Regions from separate parts of the Solibacillus sp. FSL W8-0474 genome, predicted to be linked through region 3. Evidence: riboswitches for the same ligand, from Rfam matches in the RefSeq annotation. Region 3 holds a riboswitch; each other region holds the start of a gene.

Region 1 (5,717 bases), 1.5 Mb from region 3:
ATTCGGATGCTGTACGCGATCACTTCCTGCAAACTTCTAAAATTACGCGCGACAACCATTTAATGTGGCTGGATATTCCGAATGAAAAGCCGTATTTTGAACAGCGTGTAAAAGAAGGTTCAAGCTTATTCAATGTAGCAGAGCTTGATCAGATTAAACAACAATTAATGGAAATGAATGAAGCGACTGCAAAAGCAAAAGCGGAAGGGTTAATCCCGCAAGATGCTCTAAAATCTGTTGGAGTCATTTCGTTTTACGCGGAGCAAGTAAGACGCATAAACCGTCTTATCGAACAGGAACTTAGCTTACCGCATCTGCACATCCGTACAGGCTCGGTCGATAAGTTCCAGGGCATGGAGATGGACGTTATTATCGTCAGTATGGTGCGTAACCATGATCATGAGCGCGGAGAAATTGGGTTTGCCAAAGATTATCGCCGTCTAAATGTTGCATTATCCCGCGCACGTGAACTGCTTATTATGATCGGCAGCACCGATATGTTTACAAAACGTCCAAAACATGCGAAAACACGCGATATGTATTCCCATGTATTAAATACAGTAAAAGAGCAAAGCGGCTATTTTGCAATGTAAGGAAAGGTGTATACAGTGGATTTAAACAGCATAACCGGACAATTACAAAAAGAACTTAACGAAAATCCGAACATCGAAATTCAAAAGCAGATGCAATACGCCATTCCAATTCACACGTTGGAAGTGCATTATCATCCTGTTATGCGGAATGCGATGGATATTTTAATGAAGATGATGCTCATTTCATTCCAGAAGGCGGAGCTGAAAAATGTCGAGCTTTTAGCGGAAATTTTATTAGTTGAACCGTTATTTATCCATGATTTAACGAATAAAATGTTACGAATGGGCATGATTGAAAAAGAAAATGAAGTGTTCACACTTACGGCAAAAGGAATGGCGCAGCTTGAATCGGGTATTTTTGAAGAAGAGCTTGAGCAAACGAGTCATTTTGTGCAATACAGTCCGATTCATGAGCAGCTTCTGGAAGGGGACCTTGAGGAGTTCGCTGATTTAGAAGAGTTTCCTGAACCGTTTCCGACGATTGAAAACGAGGAAATTGAAGCAATTGAAGAATCGATGCTAATTGAATTTATTCAGCAGCAGTTAAGCGATCAACCATTGGCCGAACAGGAAGCCCCGACTTTTATTACAAAAGTTATATCGACCGAATCGATTCAAATTAATGATATTCCGGTTCTATGTTTCTCACTAATGGATAAAAAGGAAAACCGCCAATTTATGCGTGTATATAATACATTAACAGGTGCTTGGGATGAAAAGCTTGAAACGGTTTTATTCAATTATGAGAAAGAGCATTTAAAGTCTGAGTAAATATATAAATTGAAAACCTAGTAATATCAAGGGTTTGCGCCACTTTATAAGATGCGGAGTATTTTACAATTTATTTTTTATAATAATACACTTCTTATTACCTATGAATTTAGATAATGAGAAGTGTTTTTTTGTTGTTAAAATTCGCATTTGAAACTTTTAAAGCGGATAAAAATTTTATTTGCATCAGCTTTTCATGAAATAGCGCAGTTGTGATATCTGTATGCACTTGAGAGCAATCGAGAATTGATTTATTGACTCATTAATTATTATCTAAATTTATTACAGCAACGTTTATTTAATGAAGTAGCACACTTTTTATTGTTTTTTTGTATGTTTGAGGTATGCTATTATCGTTTGGTAGATTTTTCTGACTCAATAATAAGGAGGGTTAAAGTTGAGTAGAGTTTTTGATATACTAGTAGGGATTTTTGGGGGAGATAATAACAATGGATAACTATGAACTAAGAGAAAAGGTATTAAGAGAGTTGTATGAGGGCTTTAGTTCTAACTGGTGCGCTACAAGATGTCAATTGATGGAGGTTTCTTATAACCAGGCTTTTAAAATCATAGGTATTAAGTACTCTTGGGATAAAAAACTAGTTGAAAAGATGAGAGTGTTATTGTCGCATATTGTACGTAACTTAGAATTTGACTTAGAAATTATGCATTGGGGAGACCCTATACGAAACTACGATGAAAAAGAAATTCTAGAAAGCATAGGCAAGGTTGGTAGTTATAAAGAATTCATAGTAGGACTTGAAAGAGTTCTTCATGAAGGACTTATAAATGACTTTAACGAGGGATGGGATTTAGAAGAACAGTTGATGGCTGTAGCCAAAGAGTATCTAACCAACTATTCAAGAAGATTGGATTATAAAGTGAAAAAGATATTCGAAGAAACAGGCAAACTTGAAGACATTAGTCGCATAGTGAACAGTTTTGAAAAAGTTCTTGAAGAGAACTATAAGAGATTTATCAGTGAACAATTAAAGATTGATTCACCTTATTTTATATATGGGGGAAACTGACAGAAAGAATGCTGAAGAAAGTTGTAGAACTAGTATGATCAAGCAAAGTCAGGAGACCTGCCCAATATAAATCTTAAGAGTAAAGTGTTGTGCTTGTATGCTGTTCCTTATCCCCTTGAAGATAAGCCCACTTTTGTTGGTGGAGATGCTTATAACTATATTTATTAATTGAACCCACACAACTGCATATTACATTATTGAAAGTTGAGAACCTTCAAATGAGGGTTGTTTTTTTATCGTCAAAATACAATACGCTTCTTTTTTCCAGAAGTATGATTTATAAAGGAAATTACATAGATTTCATAAGAATTTAAATAAATTATAAATAAAATTACTCCTAATTAAATATAATTGAATTGTGGATGTATAAGTGTAGTCATGACAGTATTTGCTTCATATATTTTTAGAATTATTGCAAAACTCATGCTACCGTGTTACACTAGTGTCAATTTAATAGTCTTATCAAGAGAAGCGGAGGGAACTTGGCCCGTAGATGCTTCAGCAACCTCTAGTACAACTAGAAAGGTGCTACTTCCAGCAAGGCAATGTCCTTGGCAGATAAGAACGGGTATATTAACCTCTCATTTCTGTTGTGCTGGAATGAGGGGTTTTTTGTGTTTTTTCAGCAAGTATTAGGATACTTGCTCCAACAATCAAACCCCCACGGCTATTATGATTTACTTGAAACGAAAGAAGCTTGAAATAGCTTTACATTATGAAACCAAGATTATTTAGAAAGATTAGAGGGGGACAGTGCAATGCCAATTAATATTCCGAAACATTTACCGGCTGGTGAGCTGCTGAGAAAAGAGAAAATTTTCGTTATGGAGGAAGATCGTGCGAAGACTCAGCAAATTCGACCTTTGAATATTTTAGTGTTCAATTTAATGCCGGAAAAGGAAAAAACCGAGCTTCAATTATTGCGTTTACTCGGGAATACACCACTACAGGTAGATGTGACATTTTTAAATACTGCTACATACGAATCAAAAAACGTTTCCAAATCACATTTAGATACGTTCTATCAAACATTCGATGAAATTAAACACCGCCGATATGATGGTCTAATCATCACAGGTGCACCGGTAGAGAAAATGCAATTTGAAGATGTTGGTTACTGGAAAGAAATTACCGATATAATGGACTGGGCCGATCAAAATGTTACATCCATTATGTATATATGTTGGGGAGCACAAGCTGCGCTGTATCATCATTTCGGCATCGGGAAATTTGAACTGCCTAAAAAATGTTCTGGCGTCTATTCACATGTGATTACCGATTTAACGGTCGATTTAGTACGAGGCTTCAGTGATGAATATGTTGCGCCTCATTCGCGTCATACGTCTGTCTCGATTGACGAAGTCCGTGCGCACCCAGATTTGCGTCTGCTCAGCTATTCGGACGATGCGGGGGTATTTATCGTTCAATCAAAAAACAATAAACACATCATGATTACAGGCCATTTAGAGTATGATGCGACTACACTATCGGATGAATATTTCCGTGATATTGAAAAGGATCCGGAAAATACGGAACTTCCGATTAATTACTTCCCGAATAATGACCCACAAAATGCTCCAAAAAATGTATGGCGTGCCCATTCACATCTATTGTTCTACAACTGGTTAAACTATTACGTATACCAAGAAACACCTTATGAATGGCACTTTGTTGAGGAAAATATCGAATATCATATTTAAGAAAAGCCAACAAGGAATATCTTGCTGGCTCCAGACTGGAGACAAACTCTTAAATAGTGTTTGTCTACAGTTTTTTATTTTAAAATTAATTGAATCTAGAAATTGTTGATTTCCGTTCCGGGACCGATGCTTTCCCCGGGCACGGCTTCAGCTAACTAACTTGGGCCTACGACAGCAGGCCCAAGTTAGTGGATCTTCCGCACGTGCGGTTCCCGGTGGAGTCACGGTCCCTCCACTCCAATCAACTTATTAATTCCTTTAAATTAAGTAAGGTAAGATCTAATATGACTAGCAATCAAATTAATGAACAAGAAATAGGGTTTTGAACGACTTGTTCCTGTTAACTCATCTAGAAGAGCTCTAGTAACCTTTTGTCGAAAACCTGAAGCCAGCAAGGAATATCTTGCTGGCTCATTTTTATTTCACTGCAATCCATGCACGCTCTTGTTGTATTTGTAAACTCACTTCACGGCCAAAAAAGTCACTTAGCAATTGTTCATTCAATATGACTTCGCGGGTATCTGCAGCTACGCTTTCTCCATCTTTCATTAACAGTACATGGCTAAAACAAGGTAAAATTTCTTCTACATGATGCGTTACATAAATAAGTGTAGGGGAGTGATTGCCTTGTGCTATTTGCTCAATCTTTTGCAGTAAGTTTTCCCGCTCTATAAGATCGAGTCCGCCACATGGTTCATCCAATATTAATATTTCTGGTTCTGCCATTAAAGCACGTGCAATTTGTACACGTTGTCGTTCACCTTGCGATAAATGCTCAAAAGATTTATTCGCCAAATGATCGCAATGAAACTGTCTCATAAAGGATAGTGCCTGCTCAATTTCCGCATCGGACACGTCATTAAATAGACGGAGCGCACCAAACTTTCCGCTAAGCACAATTTCAATTGCATTATCCTGCCAGTTGAAGCTGTCGATCATTGCGGTGCTTACCCAGCCGATGCGTGTTCGGAGAGTAGGGATATATGTATTGCCGAAAGTTTCACCCAGTACTTGCACTTTACCATTGTTCGGCCAAATATAGCCGTTGATTACTTTTAGCAAGGTTGTTTTTCCTGAACCGTTCAAGCCTAAAATGGCCCAATGCTGTCCTTTTTGTACATGCCAGTCTAAATTATTCAAAATTACTTTTTCATTGCGGTAAAGATGGACATTTTCGATTTTTATCATAAAAAACACCTCCAATTACTACTATGCTTGATTTATTCAAATTCTGAAAGTGTTTTTTGAATATTGTCACAATTGTTTATAAAAAAAGAAAGCAAACCTAATAAGTTCGCTTTCATTACAATTTAAATTACGGCGCTTTCAACACCTGCTGCGCGGTAAAATAGCTTTTCATTCCATTTTAAAGCCCACTGAACAACTGGTCCTAAGCCGAATGCCATAATGACTGTTCCTACGCCAACAGGACCGCCTAATAGGAAGCCAATAACAGCAACTGATACTTCCATTGTCGTACGTGCACGGTTCACGCTCCAGCCTAAACGACGGACTAATAATAGCATTAATGTATCGCGTGGTCCGACACCGAGGTTAGCCACCATATACATCCCACAACCGATACCTAGTAATACAATTCCCAGGATAAACGATAAAGTTTG
Region 2 (5,717 bases), 2.6 Mb from region 3:
CAGCGACCTATTGGGATCGAATCGACATGCGTCGTGGATTAAAAAGAATAGTGGGAGGAACTCCTAATAAAGTACCAGAAAACTATGAAAGCCGTACGCCTTTATACAATATTGAAAACGTTCAATCACCAGTATTAATTATACATGGGGCAGAAGATCAACATGTTAATATTGAACATGCCTATCAATTGGAGCGTTATTTGAAAGATAAAGGCAAACAAGTTGAGACATGGTATTCATCTAGGCTGAAACATCATTACCCGCCAAATCTGAATAGAGAAACAGTAAAAAAAATTAGTGAATGGATGAAACAACAGTAAATCCAAAAAAGGGATGTAGCGTGGAAATACGCTACATCCCTTTTACTATGATATATTTTTAAGTTTGACGTCGTAGTATTAGTGCAGACTATATCGTCAAACAATATGTCGAGCTAAACATTAGTAATTTATACTAATGGACCGCCTTTTTTCACGATAGCTTCATCAACATCAGCGAATTTTGTGAAGTTGTTTTTAAATAGCTCTGCAAGTTCAGTAGCCTTTTTATCGTATGCAGCAGTATCAGCCCATGCAGCACGTGGATTTAATACGCTAGAAGGTACTCCTTCAATAGCTACAGGAATATTTAAACCAAATACTCCATCTTGTGTTGTTTCAACATTGTCTAATTCACCGTTAATGGCAGCGCGTACCATTGTACGAGTATAAGCAAGTTTCATACGACTACCTACACCGTATTCTCCTCCTGTCCAACCTGTGTTCACTAAGAACACTTGTGAACCATGCTCGTCAATTTTCTTACCTAATTGATCTGCATAGACTGTTGCAGGAAGTGGAAGGAATGGTGAACCGAAGCATGTAGAGAAAACTGGCTCTGGCTCAGTGACACCACGCTCTGTACCTGCTAATTTTGAAGTGAAGCCACTTAAGAAGTGGTACATCGCTTGCTCCTTCGTTAATTTTGAAATAGGAGGTAGTACGCCAAACGCGTCCGCTGTTAAGAAGACAATTGTGTTTGGGTGACCTGCTACTGATGGTAATACGATGTTATCAATATAATCGATTGGGTATGCAACACGAGTATTTTCTGTTAAAGATCCATCGTCGTAGTCACAAATGCGTGATTCTGAATCAACCGCTACATTTTCCAATACAGAACCGAAACGGATTGCATTGTAAATTTCCGGCTCATTTTCAGCAGAGAGGTTAATTGTTTTTGCATAGCATCCACCCTCAATGTTGAAAACACCATTATCAGACCAACCGTGTTCATCATCCCCGATTAATTTGCGGTCGCAATCAGCTGATAAAGTTGTTTTACCAGTACCTGATAAACCGAAGAACAGGGCAACGTCGCCTTTTTCGCCAACGTTAGCTGAGCAGTGCATTGGGAAAATACCTTGTTCAGGCAACAAATAGTTCATAATCCCGAAAATTGATTTTTTCATTTCGCCAGCATATTCAGTACCACCGATTAAGATGATTTTCTTTTCAATTGATGTTATAATAAATGTTTCCGAACCAGTTCCATCTACTTCAGGATCTGCTTTAAAGTTTGGAGCAGAAACAATTGTAAAGTCAGCAACATGTGCAGCTAATTCTTCTGCTGTAGGACGGATGAATAATTGATGACAGAATAGGTTATGCCAAGCATATTCGTTAATTACTTTAATCGATAATTGAGAGTCTTTGTCAGCACCCGCAAAACCGTTGAATACAAATAATTCATCGCGTTCTTTTAGGTAGTTTACAACTTTGACATAAAGCTTATCAAATACTTCTGAAGAGATAGGACGGTTAACTTTACCCCAATCAATTTTATCTTTAGAGTTTTCCTCTTCAACGATATATTTATCTTTAGGTGATCGACCAGTATATTTACCTGTTTCAGCACGTAATGCGCCATCAACAGTTAACATTGCTTCTCCACGTGATGTAGCTTTTTCAACTAATTGTGGAACAGATAATTGAGTTTTGATGTTTTCCCCGTTTAAAAGTTCTTTCAGCTCGTTAGCAATTTCTACCGAATTCATCTATTAAATACCATCCTTTTTTATAGTATTCCCTTATAGTAGGGGAGTTGTTATTAATTCAAAAATAGTATAACACATTGAAGGATATAATCTATACTAATTATGAATTATTTTTTTGTGGAATTTTTAACTGTTTAAAATCAGACAAAATTTATTGACAGCACTTATTTTTTTATGTAGGATGTGTAATTGAACGGATACTCTTATCCCGAGCTGGTGGAGGGGCAGGCCCTATGAAACCCGGCAACCTGCGTATATTTTATACGTGTTGGTGCCAACCTGATGCAAGGGCAAAATTTCCCTTGAACGATAAGAGTGAAAGGTAACGAAACGTAATATCCTTTCCTCACGTGTGATGAACACGGTTATGAGTGAAAGGATTTTTTTATTTGAATTTACAATTTCGTATTGAGCGAAAATTATATAGTTACAGCCTTTCAGACCCTCGTGTTAAAGCAAATAAAGCTTGACGTTAATAATGCTATTATGCCACGGTGTAAGACGCAATATAACGGACATGGGTAATGAGTACCGTATCAATAAAAACAATTGCCAAAGTGAATTAGGAGGAAATGACATGAAAAATCGTCGACTGTTTACATCAGAAAGTGTAACGGAAGGACATCCAGATAAAATTTGCGATCAAATTTCGGATGCCATTTTAGACGCAATTTTAGCAGCAGATCCAAATGCACGTGTAGCTTGTGAAACTACGGTAACAACAGGCTTAGTATTAGTATCTGGTGAAATTACAACTTCTACTTATGTAGATATGAAAGGTATTATCCGTGATACGGTAGCAGAGATTGGCTATACGCGTGGGAAATATGGTTTTGACGCAGAGAACTTAGCTGTACTTGTTGCAGTTGGTGAACAATCACCGGATATTGCACAAGGTGTAGATCAGGCTTTAGAAGCGCGTGAAGGTTCTATGACAGAAGATCAATTAGAAGCAATCGGTGCTGGAGACCAAGGTTTAATGTTCGGCTACGCATGTAATGAAACACCGGAACTTATGCCGATGCCTATTTCTTTAGCTCATAAATTAGCTCGTCGTTTAACAGAAGTGCGTAAATCAGGGGAATTAGAATATTTACGTCCGGATGGTAAAACACAAGTAACAATCGAATACGATGAAAACAATGAGCCTGTTCGTGTGGATACAATCGTTATTTCAACACAGCATGATGAAGAAGCGACATTGGAGCAAATTCAAACGGATATTAAAGAACATGTTATTAAACCAGTAGTTCCTTCTGAGTTATTAGATGAAGCAACTAAATATTTCATTAATCCAACAGGTCGATTCGTAATTGGTGGTCCAAAAGGAGATGCTGGTCTAACAGGTCGTAAAATTATCGTAGATACGTACGGTGGTTACGCACGTCACGGTGGTGGTGCATTCTCTGGTAAGGATGCAACGAAAGTGGACCGTTCAGCAGCATATGCAGCTCGTTATGTCGCAAAAAACATCGTTGCTGCAGGCTTAGCGGATCGTGCTGAAGTTCAATTGGCTTATGCAATCGGTGTTGCACAACCAGTATCAATTGCGGTAGATACATTCGGAACTGGTAAAGTAGAATCTTCCAAAATCGTAGAATGGGTTCGAGAGCTATTTGATTTACGCCCAGCAGGAATTATTAAAATGTTGGATTTACGCCGTCCAATCTATAAACAAACAGCAGCATATGGACACTTCGGTCGTACTGACATCAATGTACCATGGGAAAATACAGATAAAGCGGCAGAACTTAAAGAAAAAGCCGGAATTTAAAGAAAGAAGGAGCGTTCATTTAAATGGACGGCTCCTTTTCTATTATAATGAAAAATAATACTTCCTTCCTTTATATTGTAAGTAATTGGATTGATAGCGGAATGTTACTTCTGCAATGATTTATAATATTGTCCCTTCGCTACGTATTCATTAATTATGCGATCCATATCTGCCCGGTCCTCTGCATTTACTTCACGTACAACTTTTGCTGGGCGCCCCATAGCAAGTGAATTGGGAGGAATTACTTTTCCAGGTGGTACGAGACTACCTGCACCAATAAATGCTCCTTCGCCTATTTCTGCACCATCCAAAATGATGGAACCCATGCCGATTAAAGCGCGTTTTCTTATTGTACAGCTATGTAATGTTACTTGATGACCTACTGTAACTTCATCTTCAATAATGAGTGGAGCTGCAGGGCTTTGGTGAAGACAACTTAAATCCTGAATACTAACACGATCTCCAATGATTGTTTTATTCACATCGCCGCGTATGACTGTATTAAACCAAATGGAAGTATTTTCCCCTATTGTCACATCGCCTGTTATTGTTGCATAATCAGCAATGTAGGCAGTTGGGTGAATAGTTGGTGATTTATCTTTATAAGGGTATATCATGTTCAATTCCTCATTTCTTTTATAGAATGTATAAGAGCTAATGTAATCGTATCAAATCACTATTAATTTTCAATTAACATCTCTTAACTTTATATAATAAATTATAGCAGACTGTTTTAAGTAAGGAGGATTGACCATGTGGAAATGGGAAACAGAGCAGCAGCCAAAAGCCGTAGTCGTTATTCTTCATAGTGCATATGAACAGCATCGGTGGTACGCATGGTTAATCGAAAAATTCAGAAGTGCTCGCTTTCATGTAGTAATGGGGGATTTACCTGGGCATGGTGAGCAAGGAAAATATGCAAGATATCATGATGAGAATTTTGAAGAATACTATAATTATACAAAAGTGTTATTAAAAGTTGCCCTAGAATATAATTTGCCTCTATTTATTGTAGGCAATGGATTAGGTGCATCTATAGCAACATACGTACTTCAGAAAAATAAAATAGAATGCGCGGGTGTTGTCTTAACATCGCCGTGGCTTCATTTTAAATTAGCACCGGGAAAATTATCCAATGCATTATCAAGCTTTAGTGCAATAACATCGAATGTGAAATTAAAACATGAATTGAGTATACAATATTTCACACGTAATACGGATGTATTAATGGAGTTAAAGGAGCAGTTACCGTTAAATAGTATGGTGACTGTTAAATGGTATCGGGATTGGCAACATATGACGCGAACAATCCGTGATCCTGAAAATAAATTCCCTGATATTCCACTGTTACTAATGACCGGGGAAAATGATAAAATAACGGATATTAGTACTTCTAAAAGGTGGCTGATGGAACAAACTCTTTCAGAATTCCACTATAAACAATGGAATGGATGCCTGCATAGTTTGTTTTTTGAAGTGGAACGTGAGGATGTTTTCCGATACACAATTGATTTTATTAATAATGTCTTAAGAGACCTTGGTTATATAGTAGAATAATGAAAAACCTAACAAAATTCGACTTTTGTTAGGTTTTTTTAAAAATTTCAGTAAAAAATATATCGAAATTTTAGAATATTTGTAATATACTAAATTTCTAATTAATACAATAGTTCAACAAGGGGGTAAAATATGGATTTTATTAATGATTTTGTAGGATGGGCCAATAATATTCTATGGGGTCCAGTAATGATTTACGGTATTTTAATTGTAGGCTTGTTCTTTTCAATCCTGACAAAATTTGCACAAGTCCGATTAATTGGAGACATGTTCAAGTTAATGTTTAAAGGAGAGAAGTCAGAAGCAGGTGTATCTTCGTTCCAGGCATTGTCCATTGCTTTGTCGGGCCGT
Region 3 (5,717 bases):
TTAACTACAGCAATAAAATTAATTACCATTATTCTTATATAGAAAGAACTAACATCAAAAATTCCTCTAGTATAATAGGATCCAGTGATAACGTTGGGGAAAAATAGAAAGGGGCTGGGACAAAAGTAGAAATTTCTTTGTATAAGGGAAATATTCTTATTAAGGAATTGATATTATATGAATTGATTGGAGTGAAGGGGCGACTCCTGGGGGAACAGCAAAATTTATTTTGCGACGAGTAACCGCAGGAGCACCGACGCCTGAGACTACAGGCTCAGGCCGTGCCCCCGGAAAGCGTCCCCGTAACGGAAATCAATTCTGGCAGAAGCAGAAAAAATAGATGTTTTTCATTTTATCCCAGCCTCTTTAGATATTCCTTTATTTCCAGTTAAATCCTTTAGAAGCTAGGAAATCTTTCATATGTGGGCGCTTTTGTTCTATTAAAAAGTCTGCCATTTGCTTCGTCCATGTAGCCATTTTTTGGTTAGAAGAACGGCTTGCGTAGTAGCTTTCCATCGTTGCATCGTATTCATCTAAAAGAGAATCATACTTTTCGACGTTATAACTGTTTTCATGCAACACGGCATCTACTGGTAAACGCGGTTTTGTTTCGTTTCGTTTTGTAGGTGTCCCGATTGTCATAGCAAATAGAGGGAAAACATTTTCAGGCAAGTTGAACAGGTCGCTGATTTCCTTTGGATTTGTACGTGCACCGCCAATATAACAAATACCATAGCCCATTGCTTCTGCTGCCACAACGAAGTTTTGAGCAAATAGTGAAACGTCTGCAACCCCTACAAGCACGTTTTCTGCTGAGTCTGTGACAATGTTAACATCATGCTTTTGACCAGCTGCTTGTAATCGCTTGAAGTCTACACAAAATAAAAATGAGGCACCTGCTGTTTGGAATTGGAATTCATTTTTAGATAGCTCACCTAGTTTTGCTTTCTTTTCATCATCCGTTACCCATATAACACTATATGCTTGGACAAAGTGCGAGCTTGCTGCCATTTGAGCAGTTTCAATTAAATCAATAACTGTATCCTTTGAAATTACTTCACCTGTATATTTCCGAACAGATGAGTGACTACGTAACAATTCTCTCGTTTCCACATGAACATCTCCCTTTGTATGTAATAGAAAAAGCTTAAAGGAATGATCCTTTAAGCTTATTCTAGTCAATTTTTTACTTGAAGTCGATTATAATAGCCCAATCCATTTCCAGTACGTTGCGCTTAGAAGAAGTATTAAAATATAACCAACGATTGTTAGCGGAATACCTGACTTCAAAAAATCCTTTGTTGTAAATGCGCCTGTACCGTAAGCAAGCATGTTTTGCGGTGCGCTTACTGGTAATAGGAATCCGAAGCAAATAACAAACTGCTGGATTAGTACAAAACCAATTTGATTTTCTAAAGGCATCGGTAAACTAATGGCTAATGCGATAAATACGGGAATCAAGGCAGAAGCCAAGCTTGTCGCAGATGCAAAACCTAAATGAATGACAATATTGAAAACAGTAACTAATGCTATGGTAGCTATAATAGGCATAGTCTCTAAGCCAAGTGAGCCGAAAATCGTATTAGACAGCCAGGCTGCACCTTTTGTACCCAAAAGAGTCGTTCCAAGTGAAATACCGACTGCAAAAACAATCAATGTACCCCAATCAATACGGCTAGAAGCTTCTTTCCAATTAAATACTCCAATTTTAGGTGTCAATAAAAAGGCAATAGCTAAAATGGTAATCGTTGTCGTATCAAATGGATGCAATTTTCCTTCTGTTGACCAGAAGAATAATAGTAGAACAGAAGTGATGATTAAAGTAATTTCTTTGCGTTTTAAAGGACCAAGATCTTGCAATTGCTTACGGATAATTTCTTTTCCGCCAGCGATATTATCCGTTTCGGGTTTGATTAATTTAATCATAACAAAGAATAATACGAAGGACATGATGACTGAAAACGGCGCGGCATACATAAACCACTTGCCCCAAGAAATATCGACTCCAAATTCAGAGTTAATAAAACCAAGTGCTACTAAGTTTTGCGCTGCAGCAGTTTTAATCCCCACATTCCAAATTGAAACAGCTTGGGTAGCGGTAATAACTAACAACGCTGCAAGTCTACTTTCTTTAGATAATCCAAAGGCCGCAACAACCCCTAATAGAATAGGGACAACTGCACCAGCACGAGCAGTCGCGCTTGGTACAACAAAAGCTAATACAATTGCTACTAAAATAGCCCCTACTACTAATGCTTTCGTTTTTGTTCCAACTAATGATAAAACCCACAGTGCAATACGCTTATGAAGGTTCGTTATTTGCATGGCAGCTGCTAAAAATAATGCAGCCCCGACTAACGCAACCGAGGAACTACTAAATCCACCTAACGCTAATTTTAACGCTTCTTTAGTGCCCATTTGTACCGAAGGATCTTCCATACTCGGAGCCAAACCTAATAAAACAGCGATGGCAGCTAATATCATTGCAGAACTAACCGGATAGGCTACCGCTTCGGTTACCCATAATATAACGGCAAATGCTAAAATAGCTAATGCTCGTTGTCCAACAACGGGAAGATCTCCACCACTATTTGGAAGTAAAACAATGGTAATGAGTGCTGCAAACGCTAAAACTATCCATAATGGTTTTAAATTTCGTTTACTTGTCGCTTCTGTTGCCATACTTAACGCCTCACTTCGTTTAAAGTTTTAGTTAAATAATAAATTAATAAGACAAAATATACCTATTCTTCTAAAAGTAAAATATGTTCTTTATTTCCAATTGAAAGGGGAATCCCTTAACAATTATGATTATAGCACTTCCAAAAAATGATACATGTTAATATTTGGTGAATAAATATATTGAGAAAAATTTTGTTTTAAGCAGAAATTGTATAGAATAGTATAATAATTTTAGTGTAGGAAGATAAAATATTTTTATGAATTAATTTAAAATCAGAAAATTTTAATTTTTCGGTTGACTTATAGAATTACTCTGCTTTATACTGAGAATCAACGATGGAACATAAATCACATATCTCTTATCAAGAGCGGCGGAGGGAATAGGCCCTGAGATGCCCGGCAACCAGTAAGTGATGAACTGACTAAGGTGCTAAATCCTACAAAATGGACAATCATTTTGAAAGATAAGAGGAGGCAAACTTGCTCATGCGCAACCCTCTTCTTAACTGAAGAGGGTTTTTTTCATTTAAAAAATCCTCCTCAAAAACACCGATTTCACCATCGAATAATTTTAGGAGGTTATTAGAGTGACGAATTTAAGACCAGAAACTTTATTATTGCACGGGGGGCAAAAGCCAGATCCTGTAACGGGGGCGATTGCAGTTCCTGTATATCGTACAACTGCCTATGCATTCAATGACACTGCTCATGCGCAACGTCTATTTGCATTACAGGAAACTGGCAATATTTATTCTCGTATTATGAATCCTACAGTGGGGGCATTTGAAGAACGGGTTGCTTTACTTGAGGGGGGCACAGCTGCAGTAGGGCTTTCATCTGGCGCAGCAGCAGTGGCATTCTCCATTTTAAATGTAGCCGGTGCAGGAGATGAAATTGTTGCTGCTGGTTCTCTGTACGGAGGAACATACAATTTATTCGCAACTACATTGCCTCGCTACGGCATTACAGTAAAATTTGTGGATGAATCAGATCCTGCAAACTTCCAAGCGGCGATTACTGATAAAACGAAGGCGATCTTCGCTGAAATAATCGGAAATCCAAGCTTGAAAGTACTCGATATTGAAGCAGTAGCAAACATCGCTCATGACAATGGTCTTCCGTTATTAATAGACAGCACATTTGCTTCCCCATATGGAAGTAATCCGATTGAATTCGGCGCGGATGTTGTCATTCATTCTGCAACAAAATGGATTGGCGGTCATGGAACGACGATCGGTGGGATTGTCGTTGATGCTGGAAAGTTTGACTGGACACAAGGAAGACATCCAGGGTTTACAGAACCGGATACTTCTTACCATGGTCTACGCTACGGAATTGACACAGCAGGCGCTGCATTTGCGACAAAGCTTCGTGTTCAACTATTGCGTGATTTTGGTCCAACATTATCTGCTGATGCGGCATTTAATTTCCTACAAGGACTAGAAACGCTTCATTTGCGTATTGTCCGTCACAATGAAAACACACAAAAAGTTGCCGAGTATTTAAGAAACCACCCATTTGTGGAATACGTAAATTACAACGGTTTTGAAGATTTTGAGACACATGATTTGGCGAAAAAATATTTGAAAAACGGCTTCGGATCAATCATTACGTTCGGCATTAAAGGTGGACGTGAAGCAGGGCGCCAAGTAATTGATAACGTGGAATTATTCTCGCATGTAGCCAACGTTGGGGATGCCCGTTCATTGATTATCCATCCTGCGAGCACAACGCACCAACAGTTGTCTGTTGAAGAATTAAAAACTGCCGGCGTATCGGAAGAGCTCATTCGCTTATCGATCGGATTAGAAGCAGCAGAAGATATTATCGCGGATTTAGAACAGGCATTAGCGAAAGTAGCGGCTGAAGTAGGCGCAGAAACAAACGCATAAACCTTTAAAAAAGGCTTAGCTTTTCCCATTCGAGAAGCTAAGCAATTTTTAGAAAATTAATTCCTACTAATTATATAAGTTTTATTGACAAAATAAATACCTAGTAATACAATTGGAATAATAAAACTACCAACCAAAATATTTGAAATAATGTTGCAGCATTATTGAAGGAAAAGGAGTTGTTCGACATGGGGAAAGTATACAGTGCACAAAATGTAGCAGCCTACATTATTTATGAATTAAACGAAGTAAAGGAATATGTAAATGCTTGTGCAATTCAGCAAATTTTAGCGGATGTAAATGTCATGTGGCAAAAGGTTTTTGGGCATAGTGCTTTCTCGGAACAAACTCACAATCTGGAAACAACAGGCTATGTCATAAAGGAAGTTGCTGAGGAGTATAACGTTCATGGAAGTGCGCATATTTTAACTCCAGCACGCGAATGGTTTTTAAAATATGGTGAGTTCCAGTTAGTGCAACGCCCATATGCGGTGCCAAACTACTCCGTAAAAGAAGAACTTGTTATGACAAAAATTTTAAATGCGCATCGTTTACGCGTATATAATTCTGTAAATGTAGCAGTATAAAATAACTTTAAACACTAGCCAGAGAATTTCTGCTAGTGTTTTTGTTTACCCGATTTAGCTATTAAACAATAGAATTTAAATGAAATTTGACCGTTTACAGTAAACAAATGTCCTTCTAGGAGAGATTCTCCTTGTTTTCATGTATTATATAGGATAGAATTTCTTTAAGATAAATTATTTGAATTATTCGTCAATATATATGTGTTAAGAATTTGGAGGAGAAAGGCAATGGCAACAATCAAGGCAGCGATCTTAGGATTTGGCACAGTAGGTCAGGGAATTTACCATATTTTAAATGAGAAGAGGCAGGAGCTTCGCGAAAAGCTGGGGGTAGAACTGGAGGTCGCGAAGATTTTAGTAACCGATGCAAGCCGTGAGCGTGTACCGGGAACAAAGCATTTAATGACAGAGTCAATGGATGACGTACTGGCGGAGAGTGACCTGCAAGTAGTATTTGAAGCGATTGTAAATGAAGAACCTGCATTCACATACTTAAAACGTGCTGTTGAGGCGAAATGCCATGTCATTACAGCGAATAAAGTGATGCTTGCGAAAC
Region 4 (5,717 bases), 3.3 Mb from region 3:
ACAGCAAATTCTATTGGAGCAACGGGAAAACTTAACAATGCTTTGTACAATTGTTGAATATTTAAGGGAATATGTCCAAACTGGATTAGATAATAAAGATGTCATAAAATATAATCAAAGAATCCAAATGATGACGTATAAACAAACAGATCGTTATAATGAGATTGATCATCTCATTAATAAAAATATTATCGAAATAAAAAAAGGTAAAACTACTGATAACACGGCTTTAACATTTGGAAAAGAAGTAAGGAAAATTGAATCGGGTTTCCGTACGTTAAAACTTTTCACATGTGATGTTATTAATATGTTAGATTCCAATAAACATATCGAAAATCGTAGTTTAGAACGCATACGTTATTTTGATAAACGTTCTGCTTCGTTGGAAGCGGAGATTATTTCACTGACACAGCAATTATCCTTTAAATAGAACTATGAAGCAAACTTTCTCAAATAACCAGAGGAGGTTTGTGTTTTTTTTATTCAATATAAATTTAGAAAATTGTAATATCGTTATGACCATATTTTGAACGAAAAAGATTATACTGTTAGGAGAGAGTGAACGAAATAGGAGCGAATTAATATGAAAACTGTAGTTGTAGTAGGTGGCGGAATTACCGGATTGTGTACGATGCATTATTTAAAAAACCAAATGCATGAAAAGAATATCGAAGCAAGATTAGTATTAATCGAAAAAAATCCCTATTTAGGCGGAAAGATACATTCCGTACATGAAGGAGGGTTTATTATGGAAACCGGCGCGGATTCCATTGTGGCCCGCCATCCAAATGTCCTAGAGCTCGTAAAAGAGCTTAACTTTGATTCGGAGCTTGTTTATAACGAAACAGGTATATCCTACATTCATACTAATAATGAGCTACATGCTATTCCCGCGGGGTCAACATTCGGGATTCCAATGAGCGTGGAATCACTTATGTCGAGCACGTTAATTTCAGAAGAAGGAAAGAAAAGAGCATTAAAGGATATAGACATTCCAAATACAAAATTTACGAAGGAAAGTTCCATCGGTGCATTTTTGGAATATTTTTTAGGGGAAGAAATAGTGCGAAAACAAATTGCTCCTGTATTGGCAGGGGTATATTCGGGAGATTTATACCAGCTGAGCTTAGCTTCAACATTACCGTATTTAGTCGATTATAAAAATAATTATGGGTCGATTATGAAAGGTTTTGAAGCTAATCGCGAGCAGTTTGAAAAAGCAGCGGATAAGAAATTTATTTCTTTCGAGAAGGGGTTATCTTCATTAATTGACCGCCTTGAAGAGCAATTGCCGGAAGTGGAATTCATAAAAAAGGCCGCAACTGAGCAAATACAAAAAGTAGGGGAACAGTATAAAGTTGTATTAGAGGACGAAACGATTATAGCGGATATTGTGGTCCTTGCTGTGCCGAATAATACAGTACGTACTGTATTGCAAGACGAAAAATTAGATGGACAGTTAGAAAAGTTTACAACAGCATCAGCATTAACGATGTATGTTGGTTTTGATGTACCAGACAGTGTTTTACCAGCAGATGGTACAGGTTTTATCGTCTCCCATAATAGTGATTTAGTATGTAATGCCTCTACATGGACAAGTCGTAAATGGAAGCATACTTCAGCAGAAGGGAATCTGCTTGTTCGTTTATTTTATAAAAATATTAATCCGCGCTATGAAGAACTGGCAGCCATGACTGATGAAGAGTTGGAGAAAGTCGCAATGGAGGATATTCGCTTAAGTTTGGGTATTGAAGCGAAACCAACCGTCGTAAATATAACGAAATGGATTAATCAGATGCCTCGCTATGATTTAGCGCATAATGAAGCGTTATCTGAAGTTGTGGACGATTTAGAAGTGCACTATCCGAATCTGCTTTTAGCTGGATGTTCATACTTTGGGGTAGGGATCGGTGCTTGTATTCAAAACGGTAAAAAAACGGCGGAACAAATTATTGCACGAATTATGTAAAGAAATACTTTATTAGGCTAAAGGGTATTGACGTCTTATTTAGATAACGATATGATAGCTTAAATAATTTTAAATTTTTAGAAAAATTCATAAAATTTCTTATCGAGAGAAGTTGAGGGACTGGCCCGTTGAAACTTCAGCAACCAACATTATGTCAGGTGCTAAATCCAGTGGCGATAGCCAGAAGATGAGAAGGGATTAAGTTGACGACTGACAACTATCAAGCCTTCTTTTGCTTAGTGAAAGAAGGCTTTTTTGTATTAAAAATATACTGAAAATACTGTGAATAATGGAGTGAAATAATTGGGTTTACTACAAGATTTAAAAACACGCGTTTTAACGGCGGACGGAGCAATTGGAACTTTACTTTATTCCTATGGGTTGGATTACTGCCATGAGGAAATGAATATTGCACGACCAGAAATTATCGAGAAAATTCATAGTGAATATATTGCTGTAGGTGCAGACATTATTCAAACAAATACATATGGAGCGAATGCGATTAAGTTAGCTCGATATGGTTTTGAAAGTCATGTAAAAGAATTTAACGAAGCTGCACTGAAGATTGCGAAGCGTGCAGCTGCTCCGGGGGGACAGTATGTTCTGGCAACAATCGGTGGCATTAGAGGGATTCGGAAAAGTGATGCAACATTAGATGAAATCTTAACTGCCTTTCAAGAGCAAGTGGAAGTATTACTAACTGGTGAACCGGATGGCTTCTTACTGGAAACGTATTACGACTTTGAAGAATTATCGCATTGTGTCCACCTATTACGATCAATGACCGATTTACCGATCATTGCCCAAGTGACGATGCAGGAACCAGGTATCCTTCAAAATTTAATGTCTTTAAATGAAGCATTTCATGAATTGGAAAGGTTAGGTGCAGATATTGTTGGGAGCAACTGCCGGTTAGGTCCTTTCCATACAATTCAGGCGTTTGAAGGGGTCAACTTACCGAACAAAGCTTTTTTATCAGCTTATCCAAATGCATCGTTATTAGATATTGAAGATGGCCGTGTTGTCTATGAATCAGAAACCGATTATTTTGCTCGTGCAGCCGTTGAACTCGTAAATCAAGGAGTCCGTTTAATTGGCGGTTGCTGTGGGACGACACCGAAGCATATTGCGGCGGTAAAACAACGTCTGGCGAATATGCAGCCAATTGAAACGAAAGAGGAAAAACCCGGGTATACACAATTTGTCCGTATTCCGGAGCCACGTAAGCAAGAACCGCTCCATGAAAAAGCAAAACGTGAACGTTCTGTCATTGTGGAACTTGATACACCGCGTCATCTAGAAATTGACGGGTTTGTAGAAGGGGCAAAACAACTGGCAAAAGCGGGAGCCGATGTCATTATGATGGCGGATAACTCACTTGCATCCCCGCGCATCAGTAATATCGCGATGGCTGCGATTTTAAAAGAGCATGGAATTCGTTCATTGCCGCATTTAACGTGCCGTGACCGCAATTTAATTGGGCTTCAGTCACATTTAATGGGACTTGATGCACTTGAACTTCATGATATTCTGGTCGTGACAGGGGACCCGACAAAAGTGGGGGATTTCCCGGGGGCAACGAGCGTATATGATGTTTCGTCAATGGAGCTTATTTCACTTATAAAGCAGTTAAATAAAGGTAGCTCTTTTACTGGGAAATCGCTGCGAAAACAGGCGGATTTTTCGGTGGCCGCTGCATTTAATCCGAATGTCCGTGTATTGGACCGTGCTGTAGCTCGTTTAGAGAAGAAAATCGAGCATGGTGCAGATTACTTTATTTCACAACCGGTATATACGAAAGAAAAGATTATCGAAATCTATGAGGCAACGAAGCATTTGGAAACACCGATTTATATCGGGATTATGCCACTTACATCTTCACGCAGCGCGGAATTTTTACATCATGAAGTACCGGGCATTAAATTGTCCGATGAAGTACTTGCGCGCATGGCTGCTTGCGGGGATGACAAGGAAGCATCGACAGCAGAAGGAATCGCTATTGCCAAAGAGCTGCTCGATACGGCATGCAAATACTTTAACGGTATTTATTTAATTACACCGTTTTTACGCTATGATATGACGCTGGAATTAATGGAGCATGTAAAACAATATGATGTGGAAAGTAAAGGAGTTCAGTCGAATGTATAATCACCCAATTCATGAGCAATTACAAAAAAGAATTTTAATCATCGATGGTGCAATGGGGACGATGCTTCAGGCAGAAAACCTAACATATGAGGATTTTGGCGGAGAAGACTTAGACGGTTGTAATGAAAACCTGGTACTTACAAGACCTAATGTATTGGGCAAAATTCACCGTGAATATTTAGCTGCTGGCGCTGATATTATTTGTACAAATACGTTTGGCGGAACACCACTTGTTCTTGATGAATATGACTTAGGGGACAAGGCGGTTGAGATCAATAAGCGAGCGGTTGAAATTGCACTGGAAGCGGCAAAAGAGTTTTCGACACCAGAATGGCCGCGCTTTGTCGCAGGTGCAATCGGCCCTACGACAAAAACATTGTCGGTAACAGGTGGTATTACTTTTGAAGAGCTAGAAGAAAACTTTTATATCCAGGCAAAAGCGCTAATCGAAGCTGGGGCGGATCTGCTCTTAATGGAAACTTCCCAAGATATGCTCAATGTTAAAGCAGGAACGATTGCAATTCACCGTGCCTTTGAAGAACTTGGTAAAGAGTTGCCTGTCATGATTTCAGGGACGATTGAGCCAATGGGAACAACGCTTGCTGGGCAATCAATCGAAGCATTTTATATTTCAATTGAGCACATTAAACCGTTGTCTGTCGGATTGAACTGTGCGACAGGTCCGGAATTTATGACCGATCATCTCCGTTCATTGGCGGAGCTTTCGAATGGCTATATTAGCTGTTATCCGAATGCAGGTTTACCGGACGAAGAAGGCTGCTACCATGAAACGCCGGATTCATTATCGAAAAAATTACAAGGCTTCGCAGAAAAAGGCTGGCTGAACATTGTCGGCGGCTGCTGTGGTACAACGCCAGCACATATCGCGGCGATCCGTGAAGCTGTAGATGGCTATAAACCGCATGAGCCGAAAGATGTAACACACGGACATGTCGTATCGGGTATCGAGCCTTTGCAATATGATGAATCTATGCGTCCGTTATTTATCGGAGAGCGTACGAATGTAATCGGCTCTCGTAAATTCAAAAACCTGATTGTTGACGGCAAATTTGAAGAAGCAGCGGAAATTGCGCGTGCACAAGTGAAAAACGGGGCGCATGTCATCGATATTTGTTTAGCAAACCCTGACCGTGATGAAGTAGAAGATATGAAAAACTTCATGCAGGAAGTTGTGAAAAAAGTTAAAGTGCCGCTTGTAATTGACTCTACAGATGAAAATGTAATGGAAGTCGCACTGAAGTTTTCGCAAGGGAAGGCCATTATTAACTCGATTAACTTGGAAGATGGAGAAGAGCGTTTCGATGCTGTTATGCCACTCGTGAAAAAATATGGGGCTTCACTTGTTGTCGGTACGATTGATGAAACTGGAATGGCTATTACACGTGAGCAAAAGCTTGAAGTAGCGAAGCGTTCTTATAAGTTGTTAACAGAAAAATGGGGCATGTCAGCAGAAGACATAATCTTTGACCCGTTAATGTTCCCGGTAGGTACAGGTGACGAGCAATATATCGGTGCCGCTGAGGAAACAATCGAAGGGATTCGCCTCATTAAAGAACATTTACCTGGCTGCTTAACAGTG

Evidence for each region. A riboswitch is a leader RNA that binds a small molecule or an ion and turns the genes downstream of it on or off. The one in region 3 is predicted to bind S-adenosylmethionine.
Region 1: it holds a riboswitch for S-adenosylmethionine, as region 3 does, so the genes downstream of both, metA (homoserine O-acetyltransferase MetA) here and NYE67_RS01695 (O-acetylhomoserine aminocarboxypropyltransferase/cysteine synthase family protein) in region 3, are expected to answer to the same signal.
Region 2: it holds a riboswitch for S-adenosylmethionine, as region 3 does, so the genes downstream of both, metK (methionine adenosyltransferase) here and NYE67_RS01695 (O-acetylhomoserine aminocarboxypropyltransferase/cysteine synthase family protein) in region 3, are expected to answer to the same signal.
Region 4: it holds a riboswitch for S-adenosylmethionine, as region 3 does, so the genes downstream of both, NYE67_RS18635 (bifunctional homocysteine S-methyltransferase/methylenetetrahydrofolate reductase) here and NYE67_RS01695 (O-acetylhomoserine aminocarboxypropyltransferase/cysteine synthase family protein) in region 3, are expected to answer to the same signal.

Annotation. Positions count from the first base shown of each region.
Region 1 is NZ_JBBOQJ010000001.1:1,860,977-1,866,693, forward strand. Features, by position in the region: gene NYE67_RS09085 (AAA domain-containing protein) at 1-593, shown strand, start outside; gene NYE67_RS09090 (nucleoside-diphosphate sugar epimerase) at 609-1,364, shown strand; gene NYE67_RS09095 (hypothetical protein) at 1,814-2,395, shown strand; SAM riboswitch class I at 2,852-2,960, shown strand; gene metA (homoserine O-acetyltransferase MetA) at 3,154-4,095, shown strand; gene NYE67_RS09105 (ABC transporter ATP-binding protein) at 4,513-5,283, opposite strand; gene NYE67_RS09110 (YczE/YyaS/YitT family protein) at 5,406-5,717, opposite strand, start outside.
Region 2 is NZ_JBBOQJ010000001.1:2,935,274-2,940,990, reverse strand. Features, by position in the region: gene NYE67_RS14785 (alpha/beta hydrolase family protein) at 1-320, shown strand, start outside; gene pckA (phosphoenolpyruvate carboxykinase (ATP)) at 449-2,035, opposite strand; SAM riboswitch class I at 2,236-2,351, shown strand; gene metK (methionine adenosyltransferase) at 2,613-3,809, shown strand; gene NYE67_RS14770 (gamma carbonic anhydrase) at 3,914-4,426, opposite strand; gene NYE67_RS14765 (alpha/beta hydrolase) at 4,563-5,366, shown strand; gene NYE67_RS14760 (alanine/glycine:cation symporter family protein) at 5,499-5,717, shown strand, end outside.
Region 3 is NZ_JBBOQJ010000001.1:340,050-345,766, forward strand. Features, by position in the region: gene nfsA (oxygen-insensitive NADPH nitroreductase) at 379-1,113, opposite strand; gene NYE67_RS01690 (DASS family sodium-coupled anion symporter) at 1,201-2,682, opposite strand; SAM riboswitch class I at 3,039-3,153, shown strand; gene NYE67_RS01695 (O-acetylhomoserine aminocarboxypropyltransferase/cysteine synthase family protein) at 3,270-4,574, shown strand; gene NYE67_RS01700 (hypothetical protein) at 4,763-5,161, shown strand; gene NYE67_RS01705 (homoserine dehydrogenase) at 5,390-5,717, shown strand, end outside.
Region 4 is NZ_JBBOQJ010000001.1:3,682,267-3,687,983, reverse strand. Features, by position in the region: gene NYE67_RS18645 (chemotaxis protein) at 1-430, shown strand, start outside; gene hemG (protoporphyrinogen oxidase) at 584-1,969, shown strand; SAM riboswitch class I at 2,066-2,163, shown strand; gene NYE67_RS18635 (bifunctional homocysteine S-methyltransferase/methylenetetrahydrofolate reductase) at 2,273-4,117, shown strand; gene metH (methionine synthase) at 4,110-5,717, shown strand, end outside.